DNA from 3 places in the Erwinia sp. TECH1 genome. Region 3 is predicted to be linked to each of the others. Evidence: riboswitches for the same ligand, from Rfam matches in the RefSeq annotation. Region 3 holds a riboswitch; each other region holds the start of a gene.
The links. Region 3 has a riboswitch for thiamine pyrophosphate ahead of ACVWZ0_RS11355 (TenA family protein). Riboswitches for the same ligand answer to the same signal wherever they lie in the genome.
Positions count from the first base shown of each region.

Region 1: linked by a shared signal. The riboswitch ahead of thiM (hydroxyethylthiazole kinase) and the one ahead of ACVWZ0_RS11355 (TenA family protein) in region 3 are both predicted to bind thiamine pyrophosphate.
Region 2: linked by a shared signal. The riboswitch ahead of thiB (thiamine ABC transporter substrate binding subunit) and the one ahead of ACVWZ0_RS11355 (TenA family protein) in region 3 are both predicted to bind thiamine pyrophosphate.

Region 1 covers NZ_JBSRZK010000001.1:3,169,472-3,175,326, forward strand. The annotation lists gene ACVWZ0_RS14910 (mannitol dehydrogenase family protein) at 1-1,240, shown strand, start outside; gene ACVWZ0_RS14915 (GntR family transcriptional regulator) at 1,346-2,032, shown strand; gene thiD (bifunctional hydroxymethylpyrimidine kinase/phosphomethylpyrimidine kinase) at 2,202-2,999, opposite strand; gene thiM (hydroxyethylthiazole kinase) at 2,996-3,781, opposite strand; TPP riboswitch at 3,814-3,910, opposite strand; gene ACVWZ0_RS14930 (hypothetical protein) at 3,983-4,105, opposite strand; gene ACVWZ0_RS14935 (hypothetical protein) at 4,100-4,333, shown strand; gene ACVWZ0_RS14940 (hypothetical protein) at 4,461-4,721, shown strand; gene ACVWZ0_RS14945 (GNAT family N-acetyltransferase) at 4,718-5,140, shown strand; gene apbC (iron-sulfur cluster carrier protein ApbC) at 5,183-5,855, opposite strand, start outside.
Region 2 covers NZ_JBSRZK010000001.1:1,031,582-1,037,436, forward strand. The annotation lists gene thiQ (thiamine ABC transporter ATP-binding protein ThiQ) at 275-976, opposite strand; gene thiP (thiamine/thiamine pyrophosphate ABC transporter permease ThiP) at 960-2,579, opposite strand; gene thiB (thiamine ABC transporter substrate binding subunit) at 2,555-3,541, opposite strand; TPP riboswitch at 3,581-3,679, opposite strand; gene sgrR (HTH-type transcriptional regulator SgrR) at 3,715-5,376, opposite strand; gene ACVWZ0_RS04775 (sugar efflux transporter) at 5,622-5,855, shown strand, end outside.
Region 3 covers NZ_JBSRZK010000001.1:2,421,470-2,427,324, forward strand. The annotation lists gene ACVWZ0_RS11345 (ABC transporter permease) at 1-435, opposite strand, end outside; gene ACVWZ0_RS11350 (ABC transporter ATP-binding protein) at 432-1,151, opposite strand; gene ACVWZ0_RS11355 (TenA family protein) at 1,148-1,834, opposite strand; TPP riboswitch at 1,880-1,982, opposite strand; gene ACVWZ0_RS11360 (FdhF/YdeP family oxidoreductase) at 2,164-4,485, shown strand; gene nudI (nucleoside triphosphatase NudI) at 4,807-5,232, shown strand; gene ACVWZ0_RS11370 (hypothetical protein) at 5,502-5,702, shown strand.

The sequences.
Region 1 (5,855 bases), 750 kb from region 3:
TTGTCTCTACAGCGTAACGGAAAAAACCGCCGACGAGTTGCGCACCCGCGTGGTTGGCGTGGTCAAAGAAGCGCTCTTTGCGCGCGAAGACGGCGTCGAGCGCGTTATTACCGCGCTCTGCCAGCCGGACGTGGCGATTGTCTCCGCCACCATCACGGAAAAAGGCTACTGCTACCAGCCTGCCAGCGGCGAGCTAAACCTGACGCATCCGTCCATTGTGCATGACCTGGCTCATCCTGAGCAGCCTGTTTCTTTTCCGGGGATCGTGCTGGCGGCCATCAGACGTCGGCGCGCGCTCGGCCTGCCGCCCTTCAGCGTGATGTCCTGCGACAATATGCCGGAAAACGGTCGGGTAACGCGCAACGTCATCACGCAGCTGGCGCAGCAGCAGGAGCCGGCGCTGGCCGACTATATCCGTAAACACCTTACCTTCCCTTCCACTATGGTGGACCGCATCGTGCCCGCCATGACGCCGGAAGCCTTTGACGAACTGAGCCGCAAGCTGGGCTGCGCCGATCCGGTGGGCGTCGAATGCGAGCCTTTTTTCCAGTGGGTCATTGAAGATAATTTTGTGAATGGTCGCCCGGCATGGGAAAAAGCGGGCGCGGAGCTGGTGGCGGACGTCCTGCCGTTTGAGGAGATGAAGCTGCGGATGCTCAACGGCAGCCATTCGCTGCTGGCCTACCTCGGCTATCTGGCTGGCTATGAGCATATCAGCGACTGTATGGACGATCCTTACTACCTCAAGGCCGCCCGCAGCCTGATGCTGGATGAGCAGGCGCCCACGCTGAGCACTAAAAATGTGGATCTGACAGCCTATGCGGATTCGCTGATCGCGCGTTATCGCAACCGGGCGATTAAGCACCGCACTTATCAGATCGCTACCGACGGCACGCAAAAGCTGCCGCAGCGCTGGCTGGACAGTATTCGCTGGCATCTGGCTAACGGCAGCGATTTTACGCTGCTGGCGCTGGGCGTGGCAGGCTGGATACGCTTTGTTGGCGGCGTGGATGAGCAGGGCAAGCCAATCGTCATTAACGATCCGCTGCGTGCGGAGCTGGCGCAGCGGGTAAACGACAGTCAGGAAGGCGATGAGCGCGTCGCCGCTCTGCTCTCGCTGCGGGCTGTTTTTGGCGAGGATCTGCCCGATAATTCGCTGTTCCGCGAAAAAGTCGGCCATTACTACGCGCTGTTACTGAAGTTGGGCGCGAAAGAAACGGTCAGGCAGGTTATCGGCTGACCGCCGCTTAATGGCAAAAGAACTGGCGCTGGCGCAGCAGGCTGATTAGACTGGCTGTTTCCAGCGTCAGGCTTCGCGACGCACTAATGAAATGAAAATTGCCGCATGTCTACTGCCTATATCATTACCGCCAGCGAACCAGTCAATCAGCAAATCTATCGCTTTTTACGCCAGGATATTGTGACCTGCGTGATTTCACCGGGTGCCTTACTGTCTGAAAAAGAGGTTTCTGCCCGTTTCAGCGTCTCGCGCCAGCCGGTGCGGGAAGCCTTTATTAAGCTGGCCGAGGCCGATCTGGTGCAAATTCTGCCGCAGCGCGGCACCTTTGTGCGCAAGATTTCTGCGCGACGCGTTGCCGACGGCCGTTTTATTCGTGAAGCGGTGGAAACGGCGGTAATAAGGCGAGCGGCGACGGAAGCGACCCCAGAGGCGCTGGCCCGGCTGGAGCATAATTTGCGCCTGCAAAAGCTGTCTGCGGAGCGCAACGACAGCCAGGCGTTTTTGCTGCTGGATGATGAGTTCCACCGCCTTATCGCGCAGAGCATCAACTGTGAGCTGGCATGGGAAACGGTAGAAAATATCAAGGCGACGATGGATCGCGTGCGCTTCCTGACCCTCAGTAAGGTTTCGCCGCCGGAAAGCCTGATCAATCAGCATGAAGAGATCCTGCAGGCGCTGCTGGCGAAAGACGCCGACGCCGCCGAACGGGCGCTGCGGCATCATTTGCAGGAGATGATTTTTTCCATCACGCCGATTGCAGAGCAAAACGGCGCGTGGTTTGAACAGGAGTAATCCTGCCGGGCTGGCGAGCGGTTCCGGCCGTCAGCGTCCTTCCACCCGCGCGTCTCATCACTACCGCTACACGCGCCGGTTCAGCCGTAACGTTTTCGCTCGTCGATGCACTACTAATCATCCTCTCCCGGCCCGTCAGCAGTTTGCCCGCTGATAGCGTTCCAGCGCGCTACCACCAGCGGTAGAAATGATGCACCGGGCCAATGCCTTTACCCACTTCCAGCGTATCTGCGTGCTGCAATGCGCCCTGCAGCCACTGTTTCGCTGCGCTTACCGTACCCGGCCAGCTGGTATGACGCGGGCGCAGCGCGGCCAGCGCGGAAGAAAGCGTGCAGCCGGTGCCGTGCGTATTTTTAGTCGGCACGCGCGGCGCGGTAAAGCGCTCTTCTCCTTCCGGGGTCAGCAGCCAGTCCGGGCTTTCGTTGTCGCTCAGGTGGCCGCCTTTCATCAGCACCGCCTGACAGCCCAGCGCCAGCAGCGCCCTGCCCTGTTGCAGCATCTCCTGTTCGTTGCGGGCCGGTGAGCACTCCAGCAGCGCAGCGGCTTCCGGCAGATTCGGCGTGATAATGGAAACCTGCGGCAGCAGTTTTTCCCGCAGCGTCGCCACGGCCCGCCCGGAAAGCAGCGGATCGCCGCTTTTCGCCAGCATCACCGTATCCAACACCCGCCAGGGGATCGCCGCCTTTGCCAGCCCTTCTGCTACCGCCTCCACAATATCGCTGTCCTGCAACATACCGATTTTGACGCTGTCGATGCGCACGTCGCTTAATACCGAGGCTAGCTGGGCCGAAACAAAATCGGCCGCCACGGGATAGACGGCCTGCACGCCGCAGGTGTTCTGCGCCACCAGCGCGGTGATCACGCTGGTACCGTAGGCTTCAAGCGCGGAGAACGTTTTCAGATCGGCCTGGATCCCGGCTCCGCCGCTGGGATCCGTACCGGCGATGGTCAATGCGTTGACTCTCATACCGCCTCCTTGTACAGACGGTAGAGCGCATCGAGAAACAGCGGTTCAAAGGTGCCCGGCCCGTTGGCCGCCGCCGCCGCCTGCTCGCCCGCCTGGCTCATTACCCGACAGGCGGCAGCGATATGCAGCAGCCTGTCGCCCGGCAGTGCGCAAAATGCGGCCACCACGGCGGAGAGCGCGCAGCCCGTGCCGACCACGCGCGTCATCAGCGGAGAGCCGCCCGATACCGCCAGCAGCCGCCGTCCATCGGTGACGTAATCCGTTTCGCACGTCACGGCAACCACCGCGCCGCTGGACTGCGCCAGCTGAATAGCGGCCTCCAGCGCGGCGGAAGGATGATGCTGGCTGTCGACGCCGCGACCGGAAACCGCCTGTCGGGCCAGCGCCATAATTTCAGAGGCGTTGCCGCGAATGGCGGCAGGACGGAATGCCAGCAGCCGCTGGCAAAAATCGCTGCGAAAAGTCAGCGCGCCGACGGCAACCGGATCCAGCGTCCACGGTCGGCCTGCCGCCGTCGCTCCCTGCACCGCGGCCAGCATCGCTTCGCTACGTGCAGCGGTCAGCGTGCCGACGTTGATCAGCACGGCATCGGCAATGGCGCTGAACTGTGCCGCTTCCACAGGTTCAGTCACCATCGCGGGCGACGCGTCCAGCGCCAGCAGCACGTTAGCCGTCAGGCTTTGTACCACATCATTGGTCAGGCAGTGAACCAGCGGCGACCGCTGGCGGAACAGAGCAAGAGACGCGGCCGGGCTGGCCGTATAGTGAGTAGGTTGGATCATAGCGCTCCCAACCGGCGATCAAGAAGGCGATGCGATAAAGCATCTGACTTCCCTCCGCTGGCATTATCCAGTTCAGGTTCAACGGGTATTTCTCAGCCTTCACAAGGAAGGGCACCCCGAGTCGTAGTGCTTGCCAGCATAGGGAAACGCGCTGTTTTACGCAAGCGCGGAACGGCTTGCTAACGCAGATAGCGCCAGGGTTTACACTGCTGCCAGCGCCAGCGCCAGCAGCAGCAGCGGCGGACGGCATGGATTGGCGGCCTGGCCTGGGATTACACGCTGCCGATAGTCCCTGGCACCCTGCATCTGGGCATGGACATGCACTGGCTTCATCGTCCGGCAGGCCAGGGCAAAGTAACCGTTAGCGATGGCCACAACCGTGACGCCTTCCGTACCGGCAACGGCGGCGATGCGCTGGCTGTGCAAGCGGAGGCCAGGCTGGCCGTTACCGACAATGTGACCTTCTCCACCCGCCTCAACCATCAGCGCAGGCTGCAACGGGAAGGCGCCAACGACTGGCTGCTGGCTGGCGGCGTGACGGTGAATTTCTGATTATTTTCCGGCGGTCTCTTTTGCCGCCGGGAATTTTTGCGTCATACTCTCCGATCCCGTAGCGGCTTTTGATAAAGTCCGCCCATTCGCTAATCTGAACGCCATCCCTGTCCTGACGAGAAGTAAGATGACAAGACCGCTTAATGAACAATACGGCATCAGCGTCGCGGCGCTGCAAATGCTGCACTATCTGCAACAGATAGCGCGCGGCGATCGTGCCTTTACCATTCAGGATACCGTGCTGAATAGCCGCTGTAACGTTACGCCCCCCGACAATTTCCGCCTGCTGGATCAGCTTTTTGAAGCGGGCAAAATCGATTATGACTATCGCGGCACGGGCATTGAGGGCGAAAGACACGTAAAGCCCGTCTGGGGAGAGAACGGATGACGGTACGCGCCTTTACCGAAGCCGACCGCCCTTTTCTGCGCACGCTGTTTCTGGCCGCCCGCAAGGCGAACTGGCACTGGCTTGACGGCAGCGCCTGGCAGCTGGAGGATTTCGACCGCGTAACGCTGGGCGAACGCATCCTGGTCGCCGAGCACGACGGCCACCGCACGGGCTTTGCCGCGCTGCTGCCCGCCGATAATTTTTTGCACAGTTTATTTGTCGACCCGGCGTGTCAGGGTCAGGGTATTGGCAGCGAGCTGCTGGAGGCGGTGCAGGCCGGCTTCACGTCGACCGGCGCGCTAAAGTGCCTTAAGGCAAACGACCGGGCGCTGGCTTTTTATCAGGGTCACGGCTGGCAGGTTATCAGCAGCGGTGAAGGCGAACAGGGAGAATATCTGCTGCTGCACTACGTGCTGTAAAAGAAAACGGGCGCCTGGTGCGCCCGTATCGCACATTTGCCGTCAGACTACACGGAAAGCGATATCGTCCGGGATCACTTCGCCATCCCAGTAGAGCTGTGCGGCGACCTGGCCTGCCAGCTGGCGATACAGCCAGGTAAATTCGCTGTCGGGACGGCGCACCACCGTCGGCATTCCGTCGTCCAGATCCTCGCGCAGCGTGATGTGCAGCGGCAGCTGGCTCAGCAGGCGCGTGTGATACTGTTCCGCCAGCGCCAGCGCGCCGCCGCTGCCGAAAATCGGCTCGTGATGACCGCAGTTGCTGCACACGTGCACGCTCATGTTCTCGACGATGCCCAGCACCGGCACGCTGACCTTTTCAAACATCACAATCCCCTTACGGGCGTCGATCAGCGCGATATCCTGCGGCGTGGTCACCACCAGCGCGCCGGTCACCGGCACGTTTTGCGCCAGCGTCAGCTGAATATCGCCCGTGCCTGGCGGCATATCCAGGATCAGGTAGTCCAGATCCGGCCACAGCGTTTCGTTCAGCAGCTGCATCAGCGCCTTGCTGGCCATCGGCCCGCGCCACACCATCGCGTTGTCATCGGTCACCAGATAGCCGATAGAGTTGGTCGCCAGCCCGTGCGCCATAATCGGCGCCATATGCGTACCGTCCGGCGAGGTAGGCCGTTCGTTTTGCGTGCCGAGCATATCAGGGATCGACGGGCCATAG
Region 2 (5,855 bases), 1.4 Mb from region 3:
TATGGCAGGATAATAGTTTGTTTCTGAGTTGAATTAACAGATGAATAAGGTGATTATTCCTGTACGTTAATATATGGCAATAAAAAGGAAATTATTTAATAAGTAAATAAAGCCGTCTGGCCCTGTTGATATCAATATATCTGTGCCGTTGCAGGAAAGATGACTTAGTTAGCAGTGCCAGTTTAATGTGGACTGTAGTTATGCCAGTGAATGCTTATGACGTGGCTCGGCTTAAGGCAGAGAGGCCCGGTATGTAAACCAGGCGCCGCCGCCGTTACCGCAGGCTAATGCCTAATATGGCCGCCTCTTTGACCTCACCGTTAAGCAAGGCGGAAGTGCTGCCGTCCCAGAAAATCCGGCCATCGACCACCAGGGCGCTGCGCGGCGTGATGCGCGCCGAATCCTCAATACTGTGCGACACCATCAGCAGCGTCATCTTTCTTTCCCGACAAACTTCATCCGTCAACGCCAGCATCTCTTTACGCAGCGCCGGATCCAGCGCCGAGAACGGTTCGTCCAGCAGCAGGATCGGCTGCTGGCGCACCAGGCAACGGGCCAGCGCGGCGCGCTGACGCTGCCCGCCGGAAAGCTCGCCCGGCAGACGGGGCAGATAGTCTTCCAGACCGACCCTCTCCGCAATCGTCTGCAAGCTTCGCTGCTGTTCCGCCGTCAGCCGCAGCCCCGGATGCAGCCCCAGCCCGATATTTTGCGCTACGGTAAGATGGGGAAACAGGTTATTTTCCTGAAACAGCATGGAAACCGGCCGCCTGGCCGGCGGCGTAGCGCGATGATCTTCGCCGTTCAGCCGCAGTTCGCCACTGTCGGCGGTAAGAAAACCCGCTACCAGGCTCAGCAGGGTGCTTTTACCTGCGCCGCTGGGGCCAAGTATCGCCAGGCGCTCCCCGGCCTGCATCGACAGGGAAAAGCGCATCGGCAGATGCTGGTAGATCCAGGTAAGGTTAGTCAACGTCAGCATGGCGTCCCGGCAGTTTTTCAATCAGGGTAAACAAAAGAAAGCAGAGCAGCAGCAGCAGCAGCGCGGTCACCGCGCCATCTTCGCTGCGATAGGCGCCCATCTGCTGGTAAAGCCAGAACGGCAGGGTGCGGAAATCTTCATTGCCGAACAGCGCCACCACGCCGAAATCGCCGACCGACAGCACGCTGGCAAACGCCAGCGCCTGCGCCAGCGGCCGTTTTAACGCGCGCAGCTCGATCAGCCGCAGACGGTTCAGCCCGCGAATATCCAGCGCCAGACAAAGGCGGCTGTAGCGCTCGGCGATATCGCGCAAAGGATTTTCCAGCACTTTCATCGCGTAGGGCACGGCCATCAGCGCATTGGTAAAGATAACAATGCCGTCCGCAGACTGCGGCAGACCGAGGGTATCGTTCAGCAACAGGAAAAAACCGGTCGCCAGCACGATCCCCGGCATCGCCAGGATCAGCATCCCGCTCAGCTCCATCAGCTGGCCCGCGAAAGGCTGCTGGCGCAGGCGCAGCTCGCGGCTGCTCCACAGCAGCATCGTGGTCAGCAGCACGCAGAGCACGCCGGCGCCCAGGGCGATGCGTAGCGAGGTAAAGGTCGCCTGCCAGAGCGCGGGCTGTTGCAGGACGCTAAACAGGTTGCTGTTCAGGCCGCTGGCAGTCACGGCCAACAGCGGCGGCGCGATCAGCAGCAGCAGCAGCAACAGCAGTACGCCGTCCAGCAGCTTCGCGCCCGGCGCTTCCTGCTTATCCCGCCAGCCTTGCAGATGAGTGGTGCCTGACGGCAGCGCTTTACTCAGCCGCTGGCTCAGCAACACCAGGCTCAGGCAGCAGATCATTTGCAGCAGCGCCAGTAAGGCGGCGCGGCCGGGATCGTAATCAAAATTCAGCGCCTGAAAAATCGCCAGCTCGATAGTGGTGGCCTTAGGGCCGCCGCCCAGCGCCAGCACGGTGGCGAAGCTGGCGAAGCAGAGCATAAAGATCAGCGAGCCGACCGGCAGCAGCTGGCGCCGCAGCCAGGGCCACTCAACCAGGCGAAACTGATGCCAGCCCGTGACGCCCAGCTGCGCGGCCAGCTGGCGCTGTTCGGTGGGGATTTGCTCCAGCGTTTGCAGTAGCAGCCTGGCGGCCAGCGGCAGGTTAAAAAAGACGTGCGCCAACAAAATGCCCTGCAAACCATAAGGCGTAAAGTGATAGTCCACGCCCAGCCAGGCGCACAGCGACGCCAGCCATCCCGTACGCCCGTAAACGCTGAGGATACCGAATACCGCCACCAGCACCGGCAGCACCAGCGTCATCGCGCAAAGGCGCAGCACGAGTTGCCTGCCCGGAAAGCGGCGGCGATACAACGCCCGCGCCAGCGGCACGGCGGGCGTCAGCGCCAGCAAAGCGGAGAGAAACGCCTGCCAGAAGGAAAAGCGGAGGACGTGCCACAGATAGCTGTCTTCCCAAAGCGCGCGGGCGCTGACCGGCGCGTTGCGCCCCAGCGCGATAAAGGCGAGCAGCGCCACGGCGACCAGCAGCGTGGCGGCCAGGCAGCCAGGAACGAGGCTGCCTGAAGGCTGATAGCTGGCTAGCGGCTGACGGCGCGTTGCCATTCGCTGATCCATTGGCTGCGATGGCTGGCGACGTCCTGCGACGAATATTGCAGCGTGGTTTTCGGCAGGGTCAGCGTGTCAAAGCCTGCCGGCAGCTTGCCCGCCACGGCGGGATACATCCAGTTGCCCTGCGGAATGGTCTGCTGGAAAGGCTGAGCCAGTATAAACTGCATAAACTTCTGCGCCAGCTGCGGCTGTTTACTGGTTTTAAGCTGCCCGGCGACTTCCACCTGGAGGTAATGACCTTCACTAAAGTCGGCAGCGGCATACTGCGTTTTTTTCTCGGCAATCAAATGATAAGCGGGTGAGGTGGTGTAGCTCAGCACCATGTCGGCTTCGCCCTTCAGAAACAGGCCGTAAGCCTCGCTCCAGCCTTTGGTCACGGTCACGGTTTTCTGCGCCAGCTTCTGCCAGGCGGCGGGCGCGTTATCGCCATAGACTTTCTGCATCCACAGCAGCAGGCCCAGTCCCGGCGTGCTGGTGCGCGGATCTTCGTAGATAATTTTCAGCGGCTGACTGCCCTCGACCAGCTCTTTCAGGCTTTTGGGCGGGTTTTGCAGTTTAGTTTTGTCATAGACAAAGGCGAACCAGCCGTAGTCGTAGGGAACGAAAGTGCTGTTTGACCAGCCGCCCGGCACGGTGACGCTGCGCGTATCGACGCCGCTGGCGGCAAACAGTCCGGTTTTTTCCGCCGCGTCCAGCAGGTTGTTATCCAGCCCCAGCACCACGTCGGCGCGGCTGTTTTTCCCTTCCATACGCAGGCGGTTCAGCAGCGCGACGCCGTCGGGCAGGGCGACATAGCGCAGCTCGCAGCCGCAGTCGGCCTCAAAAGCCTTTTTAATGGCCGGACCGGGTCCCCATTCGGAAGAGAAGGAGTCATAGGTATAAACCGTCAGCGCGGGTTTGGCGGCAACGGCGGAAAGCGAGCAGAGCAGCAGCAGAGGCAGGATTTTTTTTAGCACCTGGAGTTCCTTGAGGGTCAGGCGACGCGCGATCTGAGCAGGTGAAGCACTCTCAAATCCCTACGCCGGTATTAGCCGGGTCAGGTTCGACGGGTTTATCTCAGCGTCGGCCAATGCCGCGCACCCCGTTGAGAACGGCTTATTCTAATGATTTCTACAGGGTAGCGAAAGCATCATGATTCGGGCGGTGCAAACCACGCGGACTTGAAGTCAAACCAGCCCAGCGTATTCATGCGCACCCCGCGCATACTGCGTTCGCCTTCCAGCAGCAGCCAGTGATGGAAAAGCGGATGAAAGTAGCAGTCGGCTGTCAGCTGCCTGCTCCAGTCGGCCAGCGGGAGCTGCTGTTCGCGCCAGCGCTGCGCATCCTGCTGCCAGTCAATCGGCACGCAGTGTTGCAGCAGCGGGATCTCATACAGCAGGGCAAACAGCGAAAACTCCAGCGGCAGCGTAAAGTTAGCGCTGCCCAGCCAGATGTCGCTTTCCGCCTCGCCCTGATGCCAGCTGGCGTAATCGACCTGCTTCGTAACCAGCGTCACCCCTTGCGCAGCCAGCAGCGGCTGGAGCAAATTAGCAATAGCCTGATGCTCAAGATGATCGCCATACCAGGTCAGCGTAAGCGAGGTCAGGCCCGTCGGCTTTTCCGGCGCGTCCAGATCGCGTCGATGATGCCAGCGCGGCAGCAGCCCGTAGGCCGGAAACCAGTAGCGCTGATAGCCCGCTCCGGCACGGTTCAGCAACGCTATCGGGTTGGCGATGGCGCTGACCCAGCGACGGATCTGCTCGTCCCGTCCCAGCGGCGAACGCTGGTCGAACAGCAGAAAATAGCAGCCTTCTTCAAGGCGGCTCTCTTCCGATTTTTCATCCAGGCTGCCGCCTTCCAGCCTGACGCCGGAATAGACCAGCTCCTCGCTGATTTCCGGTAATACCCAGATGTTGACCTCATCAAGCAGCGCGCGGTAGCCGAAATAGGCGTCGAAGGCTTCGATCTTAAGCTGGCTCTGCTGATTACGCACCACGGCATAGGGCCCGGTGCCGACGGGCTGACGGCTGAAATCGGGCAGAAAAGGCCACTCTTTCGGCACGATCAGCGCGCCGACGCCCGCCAGCAGCCACGGCAGCCAGCGGTCGGGCTGGTGCAGATGAATATCCAGCGTCCAGGGCGTGGAAGAGTGAATACGGACGATATTGGCGAAAAGCGGCTGCGTCCGCGCGCGTTCCAGCGTGGCGATCACATCCGCCATCTCCAGCTCGCGTCCGTGATGGAAATGCACCGCAGGGCGTAAATAGAAGCGCCAGTGCAGCGAAGAAACCGACTGCCAGTGGTGGGCGATATCCGGCTCGATTTCCCCGTTTTCCTCATTTATGCGCGTCAGGCCGCTGAAGATCTGCCGGGCCAGATGCGTTTCCGAACGACGCAACGCGGTGGCGGGATTCAGGTTCAGCAGCGAGCGATAATAGAGCACCCGCAGGATATGTTTTCCCTGGCGAAAGCTGCGGCCGAGATGAGAGAGCAGCATCTGCCGCACGGTATTTTTATCGCCGACCAGCTGCACCAGCTGATCGATGCGATCCTGCTCCAGCAGGTCTTCCGCGCGCTGCTGCTGCAGCGCCAGGCCCGTATAGTGAAACGTCAGCTTCGAGCGCTTGCCGCGCCCGGCTTCTGCCTGCCAGGTTAGCCAGCCCGCCTGCTGCATGGCGCCAAGCAGGTTACGCATATGGCGACGCGAACAGCTAAGCTGGAGCGCCAGCTGGTCGAGCGTGGTTTCCTGCGGCTGGCCCTCGCAGCTCTGCCAGAGCCGGATAAACTGCTGCTGTAAACGCGTTGATTGCATAAAAGGGGAACTCTTGCTGAAAAGTCGCCTGTTTTTCTTGCCCTATATTAAGGCAATACTGGTTAGCGATGAAAGTGCGGGAGGCATTCTTTTGAATGGCGCGCTTTCAAGACTTTATATCTGAGTAAGGTGTGCTTTCACCAGCCAGCAGGCGTCTTGCCCGCTGGCTTTTTTCATTTCCCGTTTTCTTCTATGCTTGCTGTTTGCGCCCGCGTGCGGGCCTCTTTATTTGCAAGGGATGTGGTATGAAATCGTTGCTTACGCGTCAACGTCGTATTAACCCGGTTTACCTCGCTTTTATGGCTGTCTCTTTTATGGTGGGTATCGCGGGGGCGCTACAGGCGCCAACGCTGAGCCTGTTTCTGACGCGCGAAGTGGGCGAGCGGCCATTCTGGGTGGGGCTGTTTTATACCGTGAACGCAATTGCCGGTATTGCGGTCAGCCTGCTGCTGGCGAAACGATCGGACAACCGTGGCGAT
Region 3 (5,855 bases):
GTCCTGTTCGACCCGCCGTAAGCCATCAAAAAAAGCGGAGGCAACCGGGAAAAAAATCACCAGGATCGCCATCACAATTTTGGCGCTGATGCCGAAGCCAAACCAGAGCACCAGCAGCGGCGCCAGCGCAAACACGGGGATCGCCTGGCTGGTCAATACCAGCGGCATCAGCCAGCGTTGCAGGCCGGGCGAAAAGGTCATCAGCAGCGCCAGCAGGGCGCCGAGCAGCACGCCCGCGATAAGCCCGCCGGCGATTTCAGTAGCGGTAATAAGCGTGTGGTAAGCGAGATAGCCAGCGTTATCCCGCATAGCCGCAGCCACGGCGATGGGCGAGGGCAACAGAAAAGCCGGGATGCTGCCAGGCGTGGCCAGCTGCCACAGCGCCATCAGCCCGACAAATACCGTGACGCCACGGCGTATCGTTGCTGCATTCATGCCATGTCCTCTGTCAGCTGGCGCATAAGCTGCGCCTGGCTACGCAATAAATTGGGATCGTCGGGCGCTCGCGGCGGCTGACCAGCCAGCTCAGGAAGCTCGCTAAGCCCGGCAGCAGAAAGGATCAGCAGGCGATGACTGAGGCGACAGGCTTCTACTGGATCGTGCGTAATCAGCAGCACGGTGCAGTCGGCCAGCAGCTCTGCGGCCAGCGCCTGAATTTGGGCGCGGGTAATGGCATCAAGAGCGGAAAAGGGTTCATCCATTAGCACAATGGGCCGTCGCTCGTACAAGGTCCGGGCGAGCGCGACACGCTGACGCATCCCGCCCGACAGCGTGGTGGGCAGCGCGCCGGCATTGCCAGCCAGGCCCACGCGTTCAAGCAGATGTTCTGCCCATTGTCTGTCAGCTTTCTCGCCGCGTAAACGCGCACCCAGCGCGACATTATCGATCGCGCTAAGCCACGGATAGAGCAGATCCCGCTGTCCCATCCAGGCGATGCGTCCGGCAACCGGCAGCCCATCGCTACCCAGCACCGATCCTGTCGAGGGTGCAAGCAGCCCCGCAATGATCTTCAGCAGGCTGCTTTTACCGACGCCGCTGGGGCCAAGCAGAGAAGTAAAGCGGCCACCTGCCAGCGTAAAGCTCAGCTGCTTAAATAACGTACGATCGCTAAAATGCAGGCTGACCGCCTTCACCTCTATACCCGGCGTCATCGCGCTTCCGGCGTAGCACAGGCAGCATCAAGCCCCATCTGCCAGAATGCCGTTTCCAGCCGTGTCGCGGTGGCGAATATTCCCGCCAGCGCCTCAAAGCGGCTCGCGCCGCCGCGCTGGGCGGCCAGGTTTTCAAACAGCGTCAGCGAAGCCTGCACGCCGCTCAGGTAAAGCGGAGCGCCATAGTTTTCAATCCACGGCGCGTAGGGATTGCCGGTCAATACGGTTTGCGTATCGTTCAGCAAGCCGACGCCGATCTCGGCATAGCCAGCCACGCAGGGCATCAGGGCGGTCAACAGATCGAGCGCGTCGCCCGCGTGACCAATATCCAGCACATAGCGGGTATAATTTAGCGTTTCTGGCGCCTCGGTTTCCGCCGCCATCGCCTTCCCGGTCAGGCCCCACTGCGCGCAGTAGCGCACGTGGAGCGGCAGTTCGTCGACGATGGCGTTCAGCGAGCGGATTGCCGCACGCATCTCCGGCAGCGTTTGAAATTTGCTGACCAGCAGCGCGTAGGCGCGGGCAAAATGGATAAGGAACAGATAGTCCTGGATAAGGTAACGGCGAAAAGCCGACGCAGGCAGGGTGCCGTCAGCCAGCTGGCGAACAAAAGGGTGATGGATATAGTGCAGCCAGCGATCGCCGGTCTGTTGACGCAGCCGTCCGTAGAAACCGTCAAACACGGAACCTCCTCAATACTTGAGATCCGGTCAGGCGCGGGAACGTGCGTTATCTGGCTCAGCCGTCCCTTCGCTGGCATGACCCAGATCAGGTTCAAAGGGTTCGGCTTGCGCCATCTCAGCCCGTAACAGGACACCCCTCGGTGCGTATTGTTATACGGTATTTACTTTCTGTTTACAATGCGCAGGCTCAGCACCATTGTGGATTCAGGTCGCTGGCCTCTATGGGTTATTAATAGCGCCATTCGGTAACATTCTGAAAGCAAAAAACCGGTCGGAAGCCGCATGCTGTTCTAAGCTAAAAACTGGTTTGTAATGTGATGCGGAGTCGTATGAAACAACAAAATAAGACTATTGGAATAGCGCCTTACGGTGGTTCAGCGGGGGGGTGGGGAGCGTTAAAGGCCGTTGCCGACGCGATCCGCGGCCAGATGTCGGTCAAACAGGACGTGATCGCGTTGTTTAAAGTCAACCAGCCGCAGGGCTTCGATTGTCCCGGCTGCGCGTGGCCCGATCCTCAGCACGGTTCCTCCTTTGAATTTTGCGAAAATGGCGCCAAGGCCGTTTCCTGGGAAGCCACCAGCAAGCGCACCACGCCGGAATTTTTCTCTGCCCATACCGTCAGTGAGCTTTGGCAACGCAACGCTTTTGAGCTGGAAGGCGAAGGCCGTCTGACTCACCCGATGAAATACGATGCGGCCACCGATACCTATCAGCCTATAGAATGGGAAACCGCCTTCCGTGAAATCGGCGAAAAGCTGCAAAGCTACGAAGATCCGGATAGCGTGGAGTTCTATACCTCAGGCCGCGCTTCTAACGAAGCAGCGTTTCTCTGGCAGCTGTTCGCGCGCGAATACGGCACTAATAATTTCCCGGATTGCTCTAATATGTGCCATGAGCCGACCAGCGTCGGCCTGCCGCAGTCCATCGGCATAGGCAAAGGCACCATCGAACTGGAAGATTTCGATCACTGCGATCTGGTGCTGTGTATCGGCCATAACCCCGGCACTAATCATCCACGCATGCTGGGTACGCTACGTGAAGTCTCCAAACGCGGCGCAACCATCGTGGCGATCAATCCGCTGCGGGAAAGAGGGCTTGAACGCTTTACCTCTCCGCAAAGCCCGGTAGAAATGCTGTCGCTCAGCTCCACCACGCTCGCTTCTACCTATTACAAAGTGCGCGTTGGCGGCGATGCCGCCATGCTGAAAGGCGTGATGAAGTGTCTGCTGGTGATGCACGAGCGGGCGCTGGCGGCCGGAGAGCCCGGCGTGCTGGACGAAAGCTTTATCAGCGAACATACCGAAGGTTTTGACGCCCTGAAGGCGGACCTGGATGCCACCGACTGGCCGCATATTCTGAAAGTCTCCGGTATGACGTTTGAAGAGATCCAGAATATTGCCCACCTGTATGCCAAAGCAGAAAGAACCATTATCTGTTACGGCATGGGTATCACCCAGCACCAGTACGGCACGCAAAATGTACAGCAAATCGCTAACCTGCTGTTGATGCGTGGCAATATCGGCAAGAAAGGCGCGGGCATCTGCCCACTGCGCGGCCACTCTAACGTACAGGGCGATCGTACCGTCGGCATTACTGAAATCCCGCCGCAGTCGCTGCTGGACAACCTGGAAAAAGTGTTTGGCTTTAAGCCGCCGCAGAAACATGGACACGGTGCGGTGCAGGCTATTCAGGCGATCCGCGACGGCCACTCCAAAGCACTGCTTTGCCTGGGCGGCAACCTGGCGGAGGCGATCTCCGATCCGCAGCAAACCTTCGAGGCGATGCGCAAGCTGGATCTGGTGGTGCATATGGCGACCAAGCTGAACCGCTCGCATCTGCTGTTGGGCAAACATAACTATCTGCTGCCGGTGCTTGGCCGAACCGAAATCGACAGGCAGGCATCGGGCGAGCAGAGCGTGACCGTGGAAGATTCCATGTCGATGGTGCACGCCTCGCGCGGCTCGCTGAAGCCCGCTTCGGAATGGCTGAAGTCGGAGCCGGCCATCGTAGCGGGTCTGGCGAAAGCCACGCTGCCCAACACTAAGGTGAACTGGGACAGAATGATCGGCGACTACAGCTTTATCCGCCAGGCTATCGAAGCCGTTTTCCCGGCCTTTGAGGATTTTAACCGCAAGATCCTACAGCCGGGCGGCTTCCGTCTTTACAACGCCGCGTCGGAACGCAAATGGCTGACGCCGTCGGGTAAAGCGCAGTTTAAGATCATGCAGGGCATTAACGAGGATCCGCGTTCGCTGAAGTGCCACGATTTGGTGCTGACGACGCTGCGCAGTCACGATCAGTACAACACCACGCTGTACGGGCTGAACGATCGCTATCGCGGCGTGACGGGAAGGCGGGACGTGCTGTTTATCTCGGCAGATGAGGCAGAAAAACGCCGCCTGCGGGTCGGCGACAAGGTGCATATGGTGGCGCTCGATCCGGACGGCAAGCAGACCTCGCGACGCCTGGATAATCTGACGATAGTGGTTTACGACATGGCGCCTGGCTCGGTCGCGGCCTACTATCCGGAAGCCAACGTGCTGGTGCCGCTGGACAGCTTCGATACCGAAAGCGGTATTCCGGCTTATAAAAGCATTCCTGTCGCGCTGGAGCACGCAGAAGCGACCGAAACGTCGGGCACGCTGCGCTAAAAATGGGAAGGAGGGGGCGACCTCTCCTTTTCTTCCTGACCCCGCAAAAATAAACGTAATGGCTTTAAAATTGCTTCAGCTGAGCGTACCCTGAGCACGCAATCCTTTCTCCTGCGAGGTTACTGAGCTTCCCGAATATCCGCAGTAATAAAACGAGTAATCAGCACAGAGTAATAAAGAACATAACTCGGATAAAATCGCATAGATATCAAAACGGGAAATTACGGATAGCCTTTCGGAAAACTGACCTAAGTTGAGGTCAATAACATGTTAAAACCTCCTGATACTTTAATGGATAAATAGCGATATTAAGGAAATAAAATGCGACAGAGGATAATCGTATGTCCTGTGATTCAAAACGAAGGTGAGTATTTGCTTTGTAAAATGGCTGCGGATCGTGGTGTTTTTCCGGGGCAGTGGGCCTTGCCTGGTGGAGGGATGGAGGCGGGCGAAACACTGGAAGAAGCCCTGAGGCGCGAAATAAATGAAGAGTTAGGCGAGGAGCTATGCATCACAGATATTCAGCCCTGGACTTTTCGTGATGACATCCGAACCAAAACGTACCCGGATGGCAAAACTGAAGAAATTTATATGATTTATCTTATATTTGACTGCATCAGTACTAATCGAAATATTACTTTTAACGAGGAGTTTCAGGAAATCGCATGGGTCCCCCCTGAAACCTTAAAAGCTATGGATCTGAATGAAGCGACTCGTATCACATTTGCCCACAAGGGGCTTATTTAGCGGCCTGCCCGGCCGCTAGCCCGGTTTATTAGGATGTGAGCCCCCTTATTTTTGATTAAAATCAAAATTATCTGTTAAATATTTCCTTAACTAAAATTTTTACTTTCGCTTGCTTCACAAACTGATTTTTCACCACTACTTTTTCTTTCAACAGGCTTTCTTAATTTCCCGATAGCCTGTGCTACAGGCGCTTTTGCGCGCAGACGTAGGGATAGTGTCTCTTTCGAACATTATACCTGCTGGTTGCCATCAGCCTGAAGGATACTTCTATGAGAGAACTTGATGCTTCAGAGTTAATTTACGTAAACGGAGGAAGCGATAGCATTACCAGTGGCCTGACTGAAACCGAAACAACGCTAACAACCCGCGGCGGAATTAAAGATTATGATGGCTGGCAAAGCGGTGCGATAGGCGCAGCGTTAGGAAACGCGCTGTACGTTTTGGGAAAATCATTAGGCTGGTGGAGTTAAAAGAGAAAATCCAGGTGTTTAATCGATACTATTGAAAATGGGATTCAGGGACGTTCGGCAAAATAATCAGAATAGTTTAAGGAGGCGATCAATCAGCATTTTTTCTAAACACATCATTGAAAAGATCCCCGCGCCATCCGGCGCGGGAAACAG